Regions from separate parts of the Simplicispira piscis genome, predicted to be linked through region 3. Evidence: predicted binding sites of a transcription regulator. Region 3 holds the regulator's gene; each other region holds the start of a gene.
The links. Region 3 encodes FNR, which switches genes on or off when oxygen is low (the NO sensors DNR and NnrR bind a similar motif). Its sites were predicted from a motif close to TTGATNNNNATCAA; they were not measured.
Positions count from the first base shown of each region.

Region 1: the regulator FNR is predicted to act here: its motif matches at 2,261-2,274, upstream of ACYVOC_RS10365 (type IV pili methyl-accepting chemotaxis transducer N-terminal domain-containing protein).
Region 2: the regulator FNR is predicted to act here: its motif matches at 1,759-1,772, upstream of ACYVOC_RS03425 (COX15/CtaA family protein).
Region 4: the regulator FNR is predicted to act here: its motif matches at 2,034-2,047, upstream of ACYVOC_RS05375 (cbb3-type cytochrome c oxidase subunit I).

Region 1 is NZ_BAAGQN010000015.1:147,218-151,382, forward strand. Features, by position in the region: gene ACYVOC_RS10355 (aldehyde dehydrogenase family protein) at 1-616, shown strand, start outside; gene ACYVOC_RS10360 (DUF2889 domain-containing protein) at 729-1,292, shown strand; gene ACYVOC_RS10365 (type IV pili methyl-accepting chemotaxis transducer N-terminal domain-containing protein) at 1,381-2,202, opposite strand; gene ACYVOC_RS10370 (SDR family oxidoreductase) at 2,406-3,176, shown strand; gene moaA (GTP 3',8-cyclase MoaA) at 3,270-4,165, shown strand, end outside.
Region 2 is NZ_BAAGQN010000007.1:26,471-30,635, reverse strand. Features, by position in the region: gene ACYVOC_RS03440 (cbb3-type cytochrome c oxidase subunit I) at 1-975, opposite strand, end outside; gene ACYVOC_RS03435 (cupredoxin domain-containing protein) at 989-1,528, opposite strand; gene ACYVOC_RS03430 (hypothetical protein) at 1,542-1,697, opposite strand; gene ACYVOC_RS03425 (COX15/CtaA family protein) at 1,948-2,946, shown strand; gene ACYVOC_RS03420 (acyl-CoA dehydrogenase family protein) at 2,977-4,165, shown strand, end outside.
Region 3 is NZ_BAAGQN010000027.1:20,065-24,229, forward strand. Features, by position in the region: gene ACYVOC_RS16890 (HD-GYP domain-containing protein) at 1-196, opposite strand, end outside; gene ACYVOC_RS16895 (sulfite exporter TauE/SafE family protein) at 331-1,059, opposite strand; gene hemN (oxygen-independent coproporphyrinogen III oxidase) at 1,065-2,447, opposite strand; gene fnr (fumarate/nitrate reduction transcriptional regulator Fnr) at 2,668-3,390, shown strand; gene ACYVOC_RS16910 (SWIB/MDM2 domain-containing protein) at 3,554-3,871, shown strand; gene ACYVOC_RS16915 (TonB-dependent receptor) at 4,097-4,165, shown strand, end outside.
Region 4 is NZ_BAAGQN010000007.1:435,811-439,975, reverse strand. Features, by position in the region: gene ACYVOC_RS05380 (cbb3-type cytochrome c oxidase subunit II) at 1-350, opposite strand, end outside; gene ACYVOC_RS05375 (cbb3-type cytochrome c oxidase subunit I) at 340-1,995, opposite strand; gene ACYVOC_RS05370 (hypothetical protein) at 2,266-2,607, opposite strand; gene ACYVOC_RS05365 (hypothetical protein) at 2,770-3,273, opposite strand; partial or broken gene ACYVOC_RS05360 (DUF3387 domain-containing protein) at 3,430-4,165, opposite strand, start outside.

The DNA of each region.
Region 1 (4,165 bases), on a different contig from region 3:
GCAAAACGCCGGCCAGACCTGCAGCGCGGGTTCGCGCGTGCTCATCCACGCACCGCTCTACGAACCCCTGCTCGAACGGTTGGGCCAGGCTTTTGCGCAGTTGCGTGTGGGGCCCGCCGCCATGGATCTGGATGTGGGGCCCTTGATACGCGCCAGCCAGCAGCAGCGCGTGTGGGACTTTCTCTCAGACGCTCAGGTGGCCGGCATCCCGATGGTGGCCCAAGGTCAGATCGTGGACGAGGCTCCCGAGAGCGGCTTCTACCAGGCCCCTACCTTGCTGCGCGACGTGCCCGTCGACCACCGCCTGGCCCAGGAAGAAATTTTTGGCCCGGTACTGTGTGCCATGCCGTTCGAAGACGAGGACCACGCAGTCGAACTGGCCAACGCCACGCGCTTTGGCCTGGTGGCCGGCGTGTGGACGCACGACGGCGCACGCCAGTTCCGCATGGCGCGGCGCATCCGCAGCGGTCAGGTGTTCATCAACAACTACGGTGCGGGCGGTGGCATCGAGCTGCCGTTTGGCGGCGTGAAGTCGTCCGGCTACGGCCGCGAAAAAGGCTTCGAAGCACTGTACGGTTTCACCACGCTCAAAACCGTGGCGTTCCACCACGGCTGACCAAGGGCAGTGCGGTTTGGCCGCCGCAGACCCATCCGCTCCGCGCTCTCCATGGCGCGGCCGCCCCCACGCGGCGGCACCTGATCAATCGACAAACCTGGAACAAGAATCCATGCCCCTGAGCCCCCCCGCCCTTCGCGCCCCCCGACACCACCGCCGCGTCCACTATTACGGCTACGAACGCGACGACGGTCTGTGGGACATCGAAGGCGAGCTGCACGACAGCAAGATGCAGGACACGCCCTCTTTTCGCAACCAGGGCATACACCTCGCTGGCGAGCCCATCCACCACATGTGGCTGCGCGTGACCGTGAACCGTGAACTGGTCGTGCAAGCCATCGAGGTGGCCATGGACACCTACCCTTTGAGAGACTGCCCCCAGGCCGAGCCCGCACTGCAGGCCTTGGTAGGCCACAGCATGGCGCGTGGCTGGCGCCACGCCATCCAGCAGCACCTGGGTGGCGTGGCCAGCTGCACCCACCTGCGCGAACTGCTGTTCAACCTGGCCACCGCCGCCTTCCAGACCTTGCCCGCCGCCTTCACGCCGGCCGACGCGGACGAGCCGCCACGCCACCTGGGCCAGTGCACGGGCTGGAATTTGGAGGGGAACGGGGTGCGGCTCTATTACCCGAAGTTCTACCGCGGCCAGCCGGGCGCTGGCGCACACGACGACTGAACGCGCGGTGGAATGGCGGTAAGTGTGCCGTGTGACCCCAAAGGGCCTGCGTTGCGCAGGCAGGGCCCGGCAGACGGGGCCGGGAAAATCAGCCCAGCACTTCTTTGAGTGCCGCGTCATACAGGCCGGTCAGGCGGTCGGTTACTTCCAGCAGGCGCTCGCTGGTGGTGCCCACCGTCTCCAGTGCACGCTCGTCGGGTTTGCGCTGCAGGGCTGCATCGAAAAACAGCCACTGCGAATCACCCAGGGCCAGTTCGTTGCGAATGGCAGGGGTGGAGATCGGTGCGGCAGCCAAATTGGCCATGGCCAGCCGAAACTCGGCGGCATCGGCCTTCATTTCATCCAAGGTACCCTTGCCTTCGAGCTTGGCGGCCAGCAAAAAATAGTTTTTGGCCAGGCGCTGGGACAGCGCACGCTGGCGGCCTGCGGTGTTCACCAGCCGCGCTGTACTGGCCTTGGCAAACTTCTCAAACGCCTCGGTCGCTGCCTGCGATGCCGCCATCATCCGATCAGACTGCACCGCCACCGCTGCAACGGATTCGCGCGTGGGTGGCATCACCAGCAAGGTGTCCAGCACATCGGACTGCTTCTGGATTTCAGTCACATGCCGCGCCAATTCTGCGGGCCACTGCACCTTGGCCAGGTCCTCAAAACCTGAGCGCACCAGCTGCCGTGTCGCCGTCAGGGCAAGGCGCGCTTGGTCTGGCAGGGTATGGAGGTGTATCTGGCAATAAGTCTTGGCAATGCGCTGCGACAACGCACGAAAACGGGCTGTGCGGTTAATGGCCGTGGACACCGCCAGCTGCGCATGGGCCGTAGACAGCACAGGCATCAGCAACACCGCCGCGAGGGACTGAAGCGTGGCGCGGCGGTTGTTCAGGGAGTCCGGTCGAAAAGCAAGGGTTTTCATGGATTGGCAGTGCCGGTAATTTTGGATCGCATTCTGATTGCAACAAGGTGTGAGCACCATGATTCAAATCAAGGAGCACGATCGCAAACAGCCTTGCCACGGAAAATCCAGCAATGCACAGCCACTGCTGACCGCAATCCAGGCCCACCAAGGCGTGCGAAGGCAGCACAATGGCGTCTCCCCCGTTTCAGGAGATACCCGTGATGCGCCTCCAAGGTCAATCCATCATCGTCACCGGCGCCGGCAATGGCATCGGTGAAGGCATTGCCCGGCGGCTGGCAGCCGAGGGCGCAAAGGTAGTCATCAACGACATCCATGCAGCCAACGGCCAGCGCGTGGCAGACAGCATCGTGGCGGCAGGTGGCATCGCCACGTTCTTCCAGGCGGATGTGACGCAGTCAAACCAGGTCCAAACCATGGTGCAAACAGCTCTGAGCCACTATGGGCGCCTCGATGTGGTGGTCAACAACGCGGGCTGGACACACCGCAATCGCCCCCTTCTGGAGGTGAGCGAGGAAGAATTCGACAAGGTCTATGCCATCAACGTCAAAAGCATCTACCTCACGGCTATCCACGCCGTGCCCGCCATGCGCGCCAACCCGGGCGGCAGCACCGGCAGCTTCATCAACATTGCCTCCACCGCTGGGTTGCGTCCCCGGCCGGGGCTGACCTGGTACAACGGCTCCAAGGGTGCCGTCATTACCACCAGCAAGTCGATGGCGGCCGAACTCGGGCCTGACAACATCCGCGTCAACTGCATCAACCCGGTGTTCAACCCCGATACGGGCCTGTCTGCCGAGTTTGCCGGAGGCCCGGTGAACGATGCACGGCGGGCCCAATTTCTTGCCAGCATTCCGCTGGGGCGGTTTTCCACGGCGCTGGACGTGGCCAATGCCGCGCTCTACCTGGCCAGCGACGAAGCCGCTTTCATCAGCGGCATCTGCATCGAGGTGGACGGAGCCCGTTGCGTCTGACAACATGAACCTGCCCCCCGTAAGGCTTGACATGGCGCAAGGGTGGCCACTGCCCAACAGACCCCTGGTGCGCAAGTGGGGCAGAATTGCCCCATGTCTGAACGTGTCATTCCGCTGGTCGATTACCGCACTGCAGGGCTGGTGCCCGTCGTGCCCGAACAGCCCACCGCCCCTGCGGGCCTGCTGACGGACACATTGGGCCGCCCACTGCGCGATCTGCGCATCAGTATCACGGACCGTTGCAACTTCCGCTGCAGCTACTGCATGCCCAAGGATGTGTTCAACAAGGAGCATGCCTTTCTGCCCCACAGCGCGCTCCTGAGCTTTGAGGAAATCACCCGCCTTGCACGGCTTTTTCTGGCACATGGCGTGCGCAAGATCCGGCTCACCGGCGGCGAACCCCTGCTGCGGCGCAACGTGGAGGCGCTGGTGGCACAACTGGCCGAGCTGCGCACTGTGGACGGCCAAGCCCCCGACCTGACGCTGACCACCAATGGCTCGCTGCTGGCACGCAAGGCGCGTGCGCTCAAGGATGCCGGGCTGCAGCGGGTCACCGTCAGCCTGGACAGCCTGGACGATGCGGTGTTCAGACGCATGAACGATGTGAACTTTCCAGTGGCCGAGGTGTTGGCGGGCATCGAGGCCGCACAAGCCGTCGGCCTCGCGCACATCAAGGTCAACATGGTGGTCAAGCGCGGCACCAACGACCACGAAATTCTGCCCATGGCGCAGCATTTTCGCGGCAGCGGCGCCACGCTGCGTTTCATTGAATACATGGATGTGGGCGCCACCAATGGCTGGCGCATGGATGAAGTGCTGCCCTCCGCCGAAGTCATTGCATGGCTGCAGACCGCACTGCCGCTGGTGCCGTTGGCCCCCAGTTCACCTGGCGAAACGGCCGAACGCTGGGGCTACGCCGATGCGCACGGTCAGCACGACCCTTTGCAGGGCGAAGTCGGCGTGATCAGCAGCGTCACCAAGGCATTCTG
Region 2 (4,165 bases), on a different contig from region 3:
TTTGGCACGCTGCGCGACTTCCATGGCGCCCGGGATGGACAGCGCGTGGATCATCGAAGCGAGCACGGCGAAGTACATGAAGTAGCTGGTGTTCACCACTTTCCACTCGGTGCTGATGCCGGGGTCGGCCAGCAGGTGGTGGGCACTGGCGAGCTGCAGGAACAGGATGTACAGCAGGAAGGCGCCACGGCTCACGCGCTCAGACATGGGCTTGGCACCGAAGGCGATGGCCGCCACGGCGTACCAGATCGAAATGTGCGCTGCCACGTTGATCTGCTGCGACGAGTGGCCAAAGGCCCACCAGATGGTGCGATAGATCAGCGGATCCACTTCATTGACCAGACCAATGGCCATCAGGTAGGTGGGAATCAGGATGATGGCACCCGAAACGATGGTGAACACTGCAATGATGGCGGCCGTAATGGCGCCAAAGGTCACCAGGGGCACCGAGCCTTCGTAGGTTTTTTCGCGTTTGGCGACCACCAGCGTTCCAAAGAACACAAAGCAGGCCACCAGAGCACCCACGGCGAACAGGATGAGCCCCAGGTAAAACCAGGACGATGCCATCATGGGTACGTAGGACGTCATCATCACGCTGGAGCCACCCTGGAACACCGTGAGGTTGTTCATCACTGCGCCGATGAGCATCAGCGCAAAGCCTGCCCAGGCGATCTTGGGTGTGGCAATGCGGCATCGCAACAGCGTGGAAGAGGCGAAGTACAGGACCGCGACCTCGAAGAAGATGATCCAGAAGATCAGCATGTCGATGCCGTGGGCGGTGAGCACCATGTAGAAGGTGTCGGCCGCCAGCCAATGCACGGCAGGCCAACGGGTCAGCACCACGCCAATGGCCAGAAGGCCGCCCACGAGTAGCGCTACGACAGCGGCGACGGCGTTGGCGATCATCAGCTTTTCAGCCTGGGATTCGAATTGCAGGCCCGAACGCGGGCAGGTACGGTAAGTGGTTGCAGTCATGTCCTTGCTCCTGCTACTTCACGTACATGCGGCCCACCATGGTGTGGTGGTTGATACCGCAGAATTCGTTGCAGACAATGGAAAAAGTGCCGGACTCGTTGGGCGTGACCTTGATCACATGCTCATATCCCGGCACCACCTGGATGTTGATATTGGTGGGTTGCAGCGAGAAACCGTGGTTGTAGTCCAACGAGGTCAGGTGCAGCTTGTAGGATTTGTTTTTTTCCAATTCCAGAATCGGCCACCAGTTCCACAGGCGACCAATCAGGTAAATGTCACTGCCCTCAGGCGGGTGCACTACAGGAATGTTCTGGTCGGTTTCCGTACGAACGGTGTATTTGTCCACCATGGCCTGGGTCGAGACGGTGAACTTTTCCGGCGTGGTTTTGTAGGTCTCGGTCGCAAGGTTCTGCTTACCGTAGACGTGCCAGAAAACCATCATGAAAAACATGACCATGCACCAGATGAAGGCGATCACGATCCAGACGGCTTCGAGACGGTCCAGCGGGTGTTTCCACCACAACCGCTCTGAGGGGGGAAGAATGGCGCTCATGTGCGTTGCTCCCTTATTTGGCCACCGGAATGGTCAAAATATCGATAACGCCCCAGAGCGAATATACGATCATGGGAATCATCACACCTAAAAACAGCAATAGGAACGGGTTGTCCAATAGCTGTTGCATAAGCGGAACTTTTTCGTTCTCGTCGTCGTGCTGGCTCATGTCTTCTCCTTGGTAAAGCGGACAGTACCTGACATTTTTTATCGACTACTCCGACTTAAACATGATTTCAATCAATAGTTAAGAGGCCCCGGGTAAGGGTAAACGCTTGGTTTTTGAATATTCGGGTGCTTTTAATCGCAGTTTTCGTGCGCCATCCGGGTTTTCCCGTACTCTGATTTATTTCTTTCCAAATCGGCACCTGATTTCGTTTGGTGCGTTTTTATCTCGCGCTGTTATGGTTTCTCACCACATGACCTCTTCTGATCAGCCCATCACAGCAGCTCCAGCAATTCGACGGCTACGGTTACTGCAGCGCATGGCCTGGGTCTGTGCCGCGCTGGTGCTGGCCATCACCAGCCTGAGTGCGTATATCCGCCTGTCCAAAGCGGGCCTGGGCTGCGAGCCCTGGCCGCAGTGCTACGGGCAATCACTGCGCGCACAGCAGCAGGGCGAACCGCCCCTGCCAGCAGCGGATCCCGCCATCGCCAATGCACGGCTTGCGCACCGGGTCATTGCCTCGACGGCGCTGCTGCTTGTCCTGGTCATGGTGATGGCGGCGCTGGCGTCAAAGCCGGTGTTGTGGTCCCAGGGACGGCTGGCGCTGGGGCTGTTGGTGCTGGCACTGTTCCTGGCCGTGCTCGGGCGCTGGACGGCACAAGCCCGCATGCCTGCGGTCACCCTGGGCAACCTGCTGGGCGGATTTGCCATGTTCGCCTTGAGCGTACAGATGGCGCTGGCCAGCAACACCGTCACCGCACCGGGTGGCACGCCTTCGCGCCTGGCGCGCTGGGCCTGGTGGGGCGCGGCCCTCCTGCTGGTGCAGGTGGCGCTGGGCGGGCTGGTCAGTGCCGGGCAAGCCGGGCTGAGTTGCACCGGCTTGTCCGGCTGTGACCTGAATGCAGGCACCTGGGGCGCCTTCAACCCATGGCAGGAACCTCAGGTCGGTGCCGCATTGCCGCATAACCCGGCAGGAGCCTGGGTGCACCTGCTGCACCGCATGGGTGGACTGGTGGTCGTGGCGGTTCTGTTTCCGCTGGCGGTTGCGGCCTGGCGCAATGGGCTGCGCGCCGTCGCTCTATGGCTTCTGGCAGTGTTGGCACTACAGTGGGCACTGGGCGTGGCTTTGGTGACCCTGGGTCTCCCGCTGGGCGTGGCGCTGGCGCACAACATGGCGGCAGCGGTGTTGCTTGCTGTGCTGTTGAGCATTCCCGTGCTGGTGCGCCAGCACCCGCTGTCGCCTGCGTTGTGACGACGGCGCCGCGGCCGCCCACAATGCCGTATGGACTTTGCCCCATCCCCCCGCGCACAGGATCTGCACCAGCGCCTTGACGCCTTCGTGCGGCGTTACCTGTTGCCACACAACGCAGCATGGCACCGTTCTGTGCAGGACGGAGTCTTCCCTCCCCCCTTCCTCGATGACCTGAAGGCGCTGGCACGCGAAGAAGGGCTATGGAACCTGTTTTTGCCCGGCCTGCGCCCGCAGGACCCGGGCACGCGCCTGTCCAACCTGGACTATGCGCCCCTGGCCGAGTGCATGGGCCGCCTGCCGTGGGCATCAGAGGTTTTCAATTGCAGCGCACCCGACACCGGCAACATGGAATTGCTCCACCGTTTCGCGAGCGATGCGCAGCGGGCCCAATGGCTGCTTCCCCTGCTTCACGGCGAGATCCGCTCGGCGTTTGCGATGAGCGAGCCGGATGTCGCGTCGTCTGACCCCACCAACCTGCAGACGACCGTACGCCGCGAGGGCGACGGCCTGGTGGTAAGCGGCCGCAAATGGTTCATTACCGGTGCGGCGCACCCGCACTGCAGGCTGCTGATTGTGATGTGCCGCAATGCCGAGGAAGACACCGGCGAAGGCAACGGCGCCCACCGTCGCCACAGCATGGTGCTGGTGCCGCTCGACGCGCCGGGCGTGCAGGTGCTGCGCAATATTCCCGTGCTGCACCACCACGCTCCTGAAGGGCATTGCGAGATTCTGCTGCAGAGCGTTCGTGTACCGCAGGAATCATTGCTGGGCGAATGGGGAGCCGGTTTTGCGATGGCGCAGGCGCGCCTGGGGCCCGGGCGTGTGCACCATTGCATGCGCACGATTGGCCAGTGTGAGCTGGCCTTGCAACTGGCCGCCGAGCGCACGCTGGAGCGCCAGATGTTCGGCCGCTATGAATCTGAGTTTTCCAACGTGCAGGACTGGCTGGCCGAGTCGCGCATCGAGATCAACCAGGCGCGCTTGCTGGTGCTGCACACGGCCTGGCTGCTCGACCAGGGTAGCGCGGTGGACGCCGCGGCGACACGCGCCCAGGTCGCAGCCATCAAGGTCGTGGCCGCACGCCTGCAAAGCCGTGTGGTCGACCGTGCCATGCAGGTCTTTGGTGCCATGGGCCTCTCACCCGACACCCCGCTGGCGCAATTCTGGAGCTGGGGCCGGGCACTGCATCTGATGGATGGGCCGGATGAAGTGCATTTGC
Region 3 (4,165 bases):
GGGCAGGATCGCTCTTGGCAGGAACGTAGCGGACTTCTGCAAGACCCAATCCGCGCAGAATCTCGATCTGGGACTCTGAGGCAATGCGGAAGCTGCTGACGGGAAAAGGATGGCTCATCCAGTTCAGTCCGAGCTGGATGTACATACCAATACGCAATTGGTCTATGGCGATAGGTATGGCGGTGTTGTCATCCATTGCAGAGGTGCGTCGCGGAAAAGGCCCGTGAAAGGAATGCGCGCCCCATTATCAAGCCATCTGGAGATACTTTTGCTGACATCGCCCCAATGGCGCTTTTGCGCCACAAAAGGGCTGAGATAACGCGGTTTCTATTACTGACAGATCAACGACGGCCGGTACACCAGGTCCATCCACAAGGCCCAGCAGGCCACAGCCATCAACAAGAAACCCGCAAACCGGGTCCCCCAACTGGCGCGCAGGACATTCATGCGTACACGCAAGTGCTGCCACAGCCACGGGCCAGCCAACAACCACAAGCCGCTACCCACGCCAAACAGCGCCATGCTCAGCGCTCCCTGCCACGCGCCACCACTCAGGGCCGCCACCAGCAAGGCCGAATACAGCAGCCCGCAAGGCATCAAGGCCCATAGAAATCCGGTGACAAACACGCCTCCCGGCGCCTGCACCAATGGCCGGACACGATTCCACACGCTACGCCCAGCCTGCTCCACCCATGCCGGCTGGCGTGCCTGCAGCACCATCATCAGGCCCCAGGCGAGCACGGCCACATGCATGAACGTCCAGACCGGGCGCAACGCTGCCGTGTGTTGCGTCATCCACGCCAGACTCTGCATGGCCATGGCAGCCAACGCACCCACGGCCGCATAGCCTAATAATCGCCCGCTGTGGTATGCCACCAGTCTGCGGGCCAAACCGCCCGGGCGGGGCAGCCAATGCAGTGTATGTTCGGTCGCCTGGTCAGGCACCTGCGGCAGCGCCTGGCCGGTCACGACAGAGCACGGCGCGGCGCACATGGCAAGACAATGAGGCCCGCCTGCGAGCCCCATGAGCAACGCAGTCGAGGCCAAGGAAGCCAACATGGGGTTTAGATGATGCGGGAAAACCGCGCTCTGTTCTTGTCGGCTTGCAGATACCGGTCAAACACCATGGCAATGCCCCGCACAAAGTACCAACCCATCGCCGTCACTTCGATGCCCTCAGGACCCAGGACAACAAGGCCTTGCCCCTCCATCTCCTTCAACTGCTCCAACTCGGTGGCAAAGTAAGTGCGAAAATCAATCAGCCAGGATTGCTCCATGGGTTCAAAAAGCAATTCTCCCTGGCACATCAAAGCCATGATGACGGCACGGCGCACCAGGTCGTCGCGCGTCAGCGCCAGGCCGCGTACCACCGGCAGGTGGCCCTGGTTGAGCCGATCGTAATAGTCGTCCAGGGTTTTGGCGTTCTGGCTATAGGTAGCGCCCACGCGGCCAATTGCAGAAACCCCCAGGGCAATCAGGTCGCAGTCGGGCTGCGTGCTGTAGCCCTGGAAGTTGCGGTGCAGACGCCCCTGGCGCTTGGCGATGGCCAGCGCATCGTCCGGCAGTGCGAAATGGTCCATGCCCACATAAACATAGCCCGCTGCGCTGAATGCCTCCAGCGAACGCGACAGCATCGACACCTTGGCCGATGCCATGGGCAGGTCCGCCCACACAATGCGCCGTTGCGGCTTGAAGCGCTCGGGCAAATGGGCGTAGGCATACAGCGCAATGCGGTCGGGGCGCAACTCGGCTACCTGCGCCAGCGTGCGGTCGAATGAATCAGGGGTTTGCTTGGGCAAGCCGTAAATCAGGTCGACGTTGATGGAATCAAAGCCAATGGAGCGCGCCGACTCGACCAGGGAAAAAACCTGTTCCTTGGGCTGGATGCGGTGCACGGCTTTCTGCACTTCGGGGTCGAAATCCTGCACACCGAAGCTCAGGCGGTTGAATCCCAGTTCGTGCAGCAGGGCCAGCCGATCTGCATCCACGGTACGGGGGTCGACCTCGATCGAATATTCACCGCCGGGCACCAAAGTGAAATGGTTGCGCAGCATGCCCATGAGGTCACGCAGCCCCTCATCGGAGAGAAAGGTGGGCGTGCCGCCACCCAAGTGGATCTGGCTGACCACCTGGCCCACGCCGCAGTGCGCCGTGTGTAACTCAATCTCGCGGTTCAAATAGCGCAGATACACATCAGCACGATCATGGTGCTTGGTAATGATCTTGTTGCAGGCGCAGTAATAGCACAGCGACTCGCAAAACGGGATGTGAACGTACACCGACAAGGGCAAGGCCTTGCCCACGGCGCTTTGCCTGCGCTGCTGCAGGGCCAGCACGTATTCGTCCTCACCGAAGGCATCAACAAAGCGGTCAGCGGTGGGGTACGAGGTGTAACGGGGTCCCGATACATCAAACCGGGTGAGCAATTCAGGGGTTACAACAGTCATTTAGGTTCCTAGCTGGCTTTTCTAATGTGCCCCAGATTAGCGGTTCGAATCTTGATTTTGGTCAAGCACCTGTTGGAGCTACTGGCTCTGTTCTGGCAAAAATGCAGAATGGGTGATAATTTGACTTATGTCAGCCCCAACCCGCATCTCCATCGTCCCCGCATCCCATGCCGACGAGTCGTCGGGCGCTCTGTCTGAAACCGGACAGGTACCCGTTCACATGACACCCCAGGCGTTCAAGGTTGCGTGTTCGAACTGCAATTTGCGTGAATTGTGCATGCCGGTGGGTCTGAACGACGAACAACTCAAGCGCATTGACGATGTCGTGGCGGTACGGCGAAAGATCAAGCGTGGCACCACGCTGTTCCGCAATGGCGAACAGTTCACCTCGCTGTTTGCCATCCGCACAGGCTTCTTCAAGACCTGCGTAGCGACCGAGGACGGGCGCGACCAGGTCACAGGCTTTCAAATGGCCGGCGAGATCATCGGCCTGGACGGCATCGTCAACGACCACCATACCTGCGATGCAGTGGCCCTCGAAGACGCCGAAGTCTGCGTCATGCCCTTCGACCGCATTGAAGAACTGTCGCGCGAAGTCAACGCCCTGCAGCACCACGTGCACAAAATCATGAGCCGCGAGATCGTGCGTGAGCACGGCGTCATGTTGCTGCTGGGCAGCATGCGCGCTGAAGAGCGATTGGCCGCCTTTTTGCTCAACCTGGTGCAGCGCCTGCATGCACGCGGGTTCTCGCAGTCAGAGTTGGTGCTGCGCATGACGCGCGAAGAAATCGGCAGCTACCTGGGCCTGAAACTTGAGACCGTGAGCCGCACTTTCTCAAAATTTGTGGAAGAAGGCATTGTCGAGGTCAAGCAGCGCCATGTGCGTATTTTGAGCCCCGATGCCCTCAAACGCATCGTCAATAGCCAGCAAGCCTGTCACTAGCGCGCCCACAAGAGCGTCGCCATCGCAATGCTGCAACATGGCGAAGCAAAAAAACCCTGAACCCGCTTGGAAAGCCGATTTTTTACCAGTAGCATTCCGTATGCCAGTGGAAAAGCAGGTTTTCGCTGGTGCATTGACCCATCCCAACAAGGAAATTCCCAACATGGCAACTGCAAAAAAAGCCCCGGCCACACCAGCCGCTGCTGCCAAGACCGCTGCTCCCGCCAAGAAGCGCACCCCTAACGCCGCGTTCATGAAAGCCCTGACGCCCAGCCCCGCCCTGGCGGCTGTCGTGGGTGCAGCACCGCTGCCACGCACCGAGGTCATCAGCAAGCTGTGGGTCTACATCAAGGCCAACAACCTGCAGGACGCCGCCAACAAACGCATGATCAATGCCGATGCCAAGCTCAAGGAAATCTTTGGCAAACCCCAGGTGTCCATGTTCGAAATGGCCGGCCTGATTGGCAAGCACGTGAAATAACGAGCGACTGCGCTCCCCAAAGCCGGCTTTGCCGGCTTTTTTTCGTCTGTTTGATCTGATCCTGTGGCGAAAATACATCAACACGAATGATAATGACTATTGTTTGATTTAACATCCTTGTGCGCGATACCCGCACAGCCACGCCTTTGCCAGCCACTGCCTAGCGCTCCACCTTGGCGACACCTTCTGCGGTGTCCATTGCATTTCCAACCAACGGAGGCCACTTTGGCAAAGAAACCCACGCAGCAGCGTTCCGCAACGCTTTTGCACAACGCATATTCCCCTGCCGCTGAA
Region 4 (4,165 bases), on a different contig from region 3:
CAGTCTTTGCTGGGCTGGCGTGCGCCGATGTTGAACAGGTCAGGCCCGGTGCGCATGCTGCCCAGCAGGTGCGGCTTGTCGTAAAAATAGTCGCCCGGCACCGATGCCCGCCCCCAGCCGCGCTCGGCATCGGGTCCCAGGTTGCGGTCGCGCGGTTGCTGTGTATGGCAGTACACGCAGCCATTGGCGATGTACACCTGCCGCCCGCGCAGCTCGGCGCTGCTGTAGGGCTTGAGGCCTTCGGGCGGCGTGATGTCGCGCACCTGCATATAGGGCATGACGACCAGTGCAGCCGTGGCGACAGCCAGCGCCACCATGGCACCGGCGGCGAGTTTGACTTCATTCTCCATGTGCGAACTCCAGGCCCTTGGCAGGCGGCGTGAACAGGGCCGCACCGGTACGTGTGGGGCCAAAGCGCAGCGCCATGGCCAGGAAGTGGCCCACAAAAATGAGGTGGCTCAGCACCATCAGCGAGCCGCCCACGCTGCGCCACTGCAGGTAAGGCACGGTGAGCGCCACCGACTCCATGAACGGCCGCGTGGCATCGAGCATGGCCAGGCCCTGCAGCCAGCCACCGATGGACAGGCCCACGAAATAGATACTGATGCCCACCACCGCCAGCCAAAACTGCAGCGTGATCAGGCGTGGATACGGCCACTCCCAGTTCAACACGCGCGGCAGCATGAAGTAGATGGCACCAAACAGCACCATGGTGACGAAGGCATAGGCGCCCAGGTGGGCGTGTGCCACGGTGAAATGCGTGAAATGCGCCACCTGGTTCACGCTGCGCAGCGCCTCCAGCGAGCCCTGCAGCGACGACAGCATGTACATGAAGCCGCCAAACATCATGAAGCGCAGCGTGGGCGAATAGCGCGCCAGGTGCATGCGCCCCCACATCGTGCCGGCCATGTTGATGGTGAAGGCCGCCACGGGAATGATCATCATCATGCTCTGCACAATGGACAAGGTGGTCAGCCAACCCGGAATGGGCCCGCCGATCAGGTGGTGGCCGCCCACCTGGCCATAAAAGAAGGCCAGCGTCCAGAACCCGAGGATGGACAGGTTGTACGAACGCACCGGCCGCCCGATGATTTTGGGCAAAAAGTAGTAAATAGCCCCCACGCTCACCGGCGTAAACCACAGGCCCAGCACGTTGTGGCCGTACCACCAGTTGGTGGTGGCCTGCTGCACGCCGGTGTGCACGCCGGGCAGCTTGGCAACGATGAACAGCAGCGCAATCCAGAGCAGCGCCGCGACGTGGTACCAGACCGTGACATAGAGCGACTCGACCTTGCGGTTGACCAGGGTGTAGAGCACCGGGCCGATGATGCAGACGAACCCCGCGACGATGAAGAGCCCGATCTGCCATGGGATCTCCAGGTATTCCATGCCGTCCGTCCAGCCCGAGCCGATGGCGCCAATGGCGCTGGCAATGCCGGTATTGATGAGCGCACCGCCCAGCATCACCCACATGGCGCCCACCAAATGCGTGCGCAGCAGGCGCGGCAGCAGCCAGATGATGACGGCCAGCGCGGCATTGGTGATCCAGCCATACAGCACGGCGGTGAGGTGCACCGTGCGGATGCGCCCAAAGGTTTGCCACGCCTCGCCCACCATCCAGTCGGGCATGTGCAGCTTGAGCGACGCGGTGAGCCCCGCCAGGGAGCCGAGCACCAGCCAGAAGCAGGCAAACGCAATGAACATGAACACCGGGAACGCGGTGGAGTGGTCGGCCTCGATGCGGTGGCGCAGCTCGTCCGGGTCGGCAACGTGGTCGCTCTCGCCCGGGGCAGCGGCAGCGCCCTGCAGGCGCTCTTGCGCCCCACCCTGCAGCGCCGGATCGTCGACCTTGCCCAACTCACCCGGCGCAAAGATGACCGATGCCGCCCGGGGATTCTCGACCAGCAAGCCCTTGCGCATCGACCAGATGAAGACAAACAGCCCCATGATCGAGAGCAGAAAAGCCCCCAGCAAACTCAGTATCGCGCTGTCCATGGGTGGGTTTCCTTTCCGCTGGCGTGCGCCGGTTTTTGTTGATGTACTTCAAACCTCCATAACGGCGCATGTGCTAAGAGGCTGTGCGCCGGATTCTAAGATTCATTAGAAATGGATATTCAATACCGCCATCAAACCCCTGCCCGCACCAGTGTTACCCACCGGGCAACGACTTGAGGCACCATTCAAAATTTATGTAAAAAGCAGGCATTACGCAATACCAACAAGCGCTGACAGCTATTATTAATATAGCAATCAAGAAGTATTGCGCTATTCGGGCAACTGCGCCCACAGCTGCGCATCGCAGCCTACGCCTGCGGCAATCGACCGCCGGGCCAGCGCAGCCAGGGCACGCACTGCCCAGGGATGGGTCAGCCCGGTCACGCCGCCGGGGTCTGACAGCATGCCGCACAGGTAGCGCTGCTGCGCATCGCTCCAGCGCAGGGCCACGCAGGCCCCGCGCCTGCGCCGCGAGACCAGCATGCCCAGCGGGCACGGCTCGGTCAGACAGCACAGGCCGCAGCCGTTGCACGGCGCGCCTTCGGGCGGTTTGGGTGGGGCGCCGGGGTGCAGCCAGACCACGGTGTGTTCAGCGGAAAGGGGCGGGGGCATGGGTGTCAGCGGTCAGCAAGAGCCACATGCCATTGTGACGGTGCGCAGGCCGCGCACCACAAAAACAGCCCCGCTGCCGGGGCAGCGGGGCCCAGTCCGGCCAGGGAAAAGGCCAGAACGGAGGAGATGATCCCGACAACGGGAGAGAGCGCAGGACCGCGATCAGCAGCCCAGAGGGCGGTTCGGCCGCATGGGCACGATGCCGGTCACGCGCAGCGTAGCAGCCGAGCCATCGGTGGCGGTCAGCGTCTTGCCGCTGAAGCGCACCTGGTCGCTCTCGCGCAGCACAGACGAGTCGGTGGCCTCGGTGCTGGCGTACTCCTTGCCATCAAAGGTCAGAAAGGCCTGGTAGATGCCGTCGACTGCACCGGAGCGATAACGGATGTCACCAAACGCCGTGGCCGGAGAGCCCACCTTGTTGGCCCCGTCAAAACGGAAGGTGCACAACTCGGGCACCGAGCCAATCGGGTTGACCTGGTCCACGGCGGTGAGGTTCAACGCACCATTGCCATAAATACCGTTGAGGCCGGAGAGCGTGGCGTTGGTCACGGTCAGCACGCCGGGTTCGTTGCTGGGGGTAGGGTCGTCGTCATTGCCACCGCCGCAGGCGACGAGCAGAACGGAGGCCGCGGCGAGGGCCGCACAGGTCTTGAGCATGGATTTCATGGTGATAGGTGTCCATAGAGTGTTGAAAGGGCCGGAGGCCCCGGCGCCGAAGCGCAGAACCCCTGCTCACCATGCTAAGAACACCCCCGAGCGCCGCGTGTGCGGCATCGTCCGTTCTGCACGTAGGACTGGGGGCCGGCAGCGGTGTGCCTTGTGTCAAGCGGCCCAGCTCTCACCCAGCACCGCGGCCTGCTGCAACACCAACTCCACGGCCGCGTCCTGCAAATCTGGCGGGTATTTGTATTTGCGCAAGATACGCTTGACCATCAGGCGCAGGCTGGCACGCACGCTCTCGCGCTGGCTCCAGTCGACGGTGATGTTCTTGCGCAGGTTGTCGGTCAGTTCATGGGCGATCTTTTTCAGGGTTTCGTCGGTCAGCTCTTTCACGGCCGACTCGTTGTTGGCCAGGGCGTCGTAAAAGCGCACCTCGTCTTCAGACAGGCCCAGCGCCTCGCCCCGGCCCGCCGCCTGGCGAAACTTTTTGGCCATGTCCACCAGCTCTTCCATCACCTGCGCCGTTTCGATGCTGCGGTTCTGGTAACGCGCGATCACACTGGTCAGCAAGTCTGAGAACTTGCGCTGCTGCACCACGTTGGTGGCAAATTTGGCCTTGATTTCACCTTCTAGCAGGCGCTCCAGCAGCTCCACGGCCAGGTTGCGCTCGGGCAGGTTTTTCACCTGGGCCAGAAATTCATCGTCGAGCAGGCCGATGTTGGGCTTATCCAGCCCCACGGCGTCAAAAATATCCACCACGCGCTCGCTCACCACCGCCTGGCTGATGATCTGGCGGATGGCTGCGTCGCGCTGCGCATCGGTCCGTTTCTGCGCCGTCACATCGCGCTTGGTCAAAATCACTTTCACCGCCTGGAAGAATGCCACCTCTTCGCGCAGC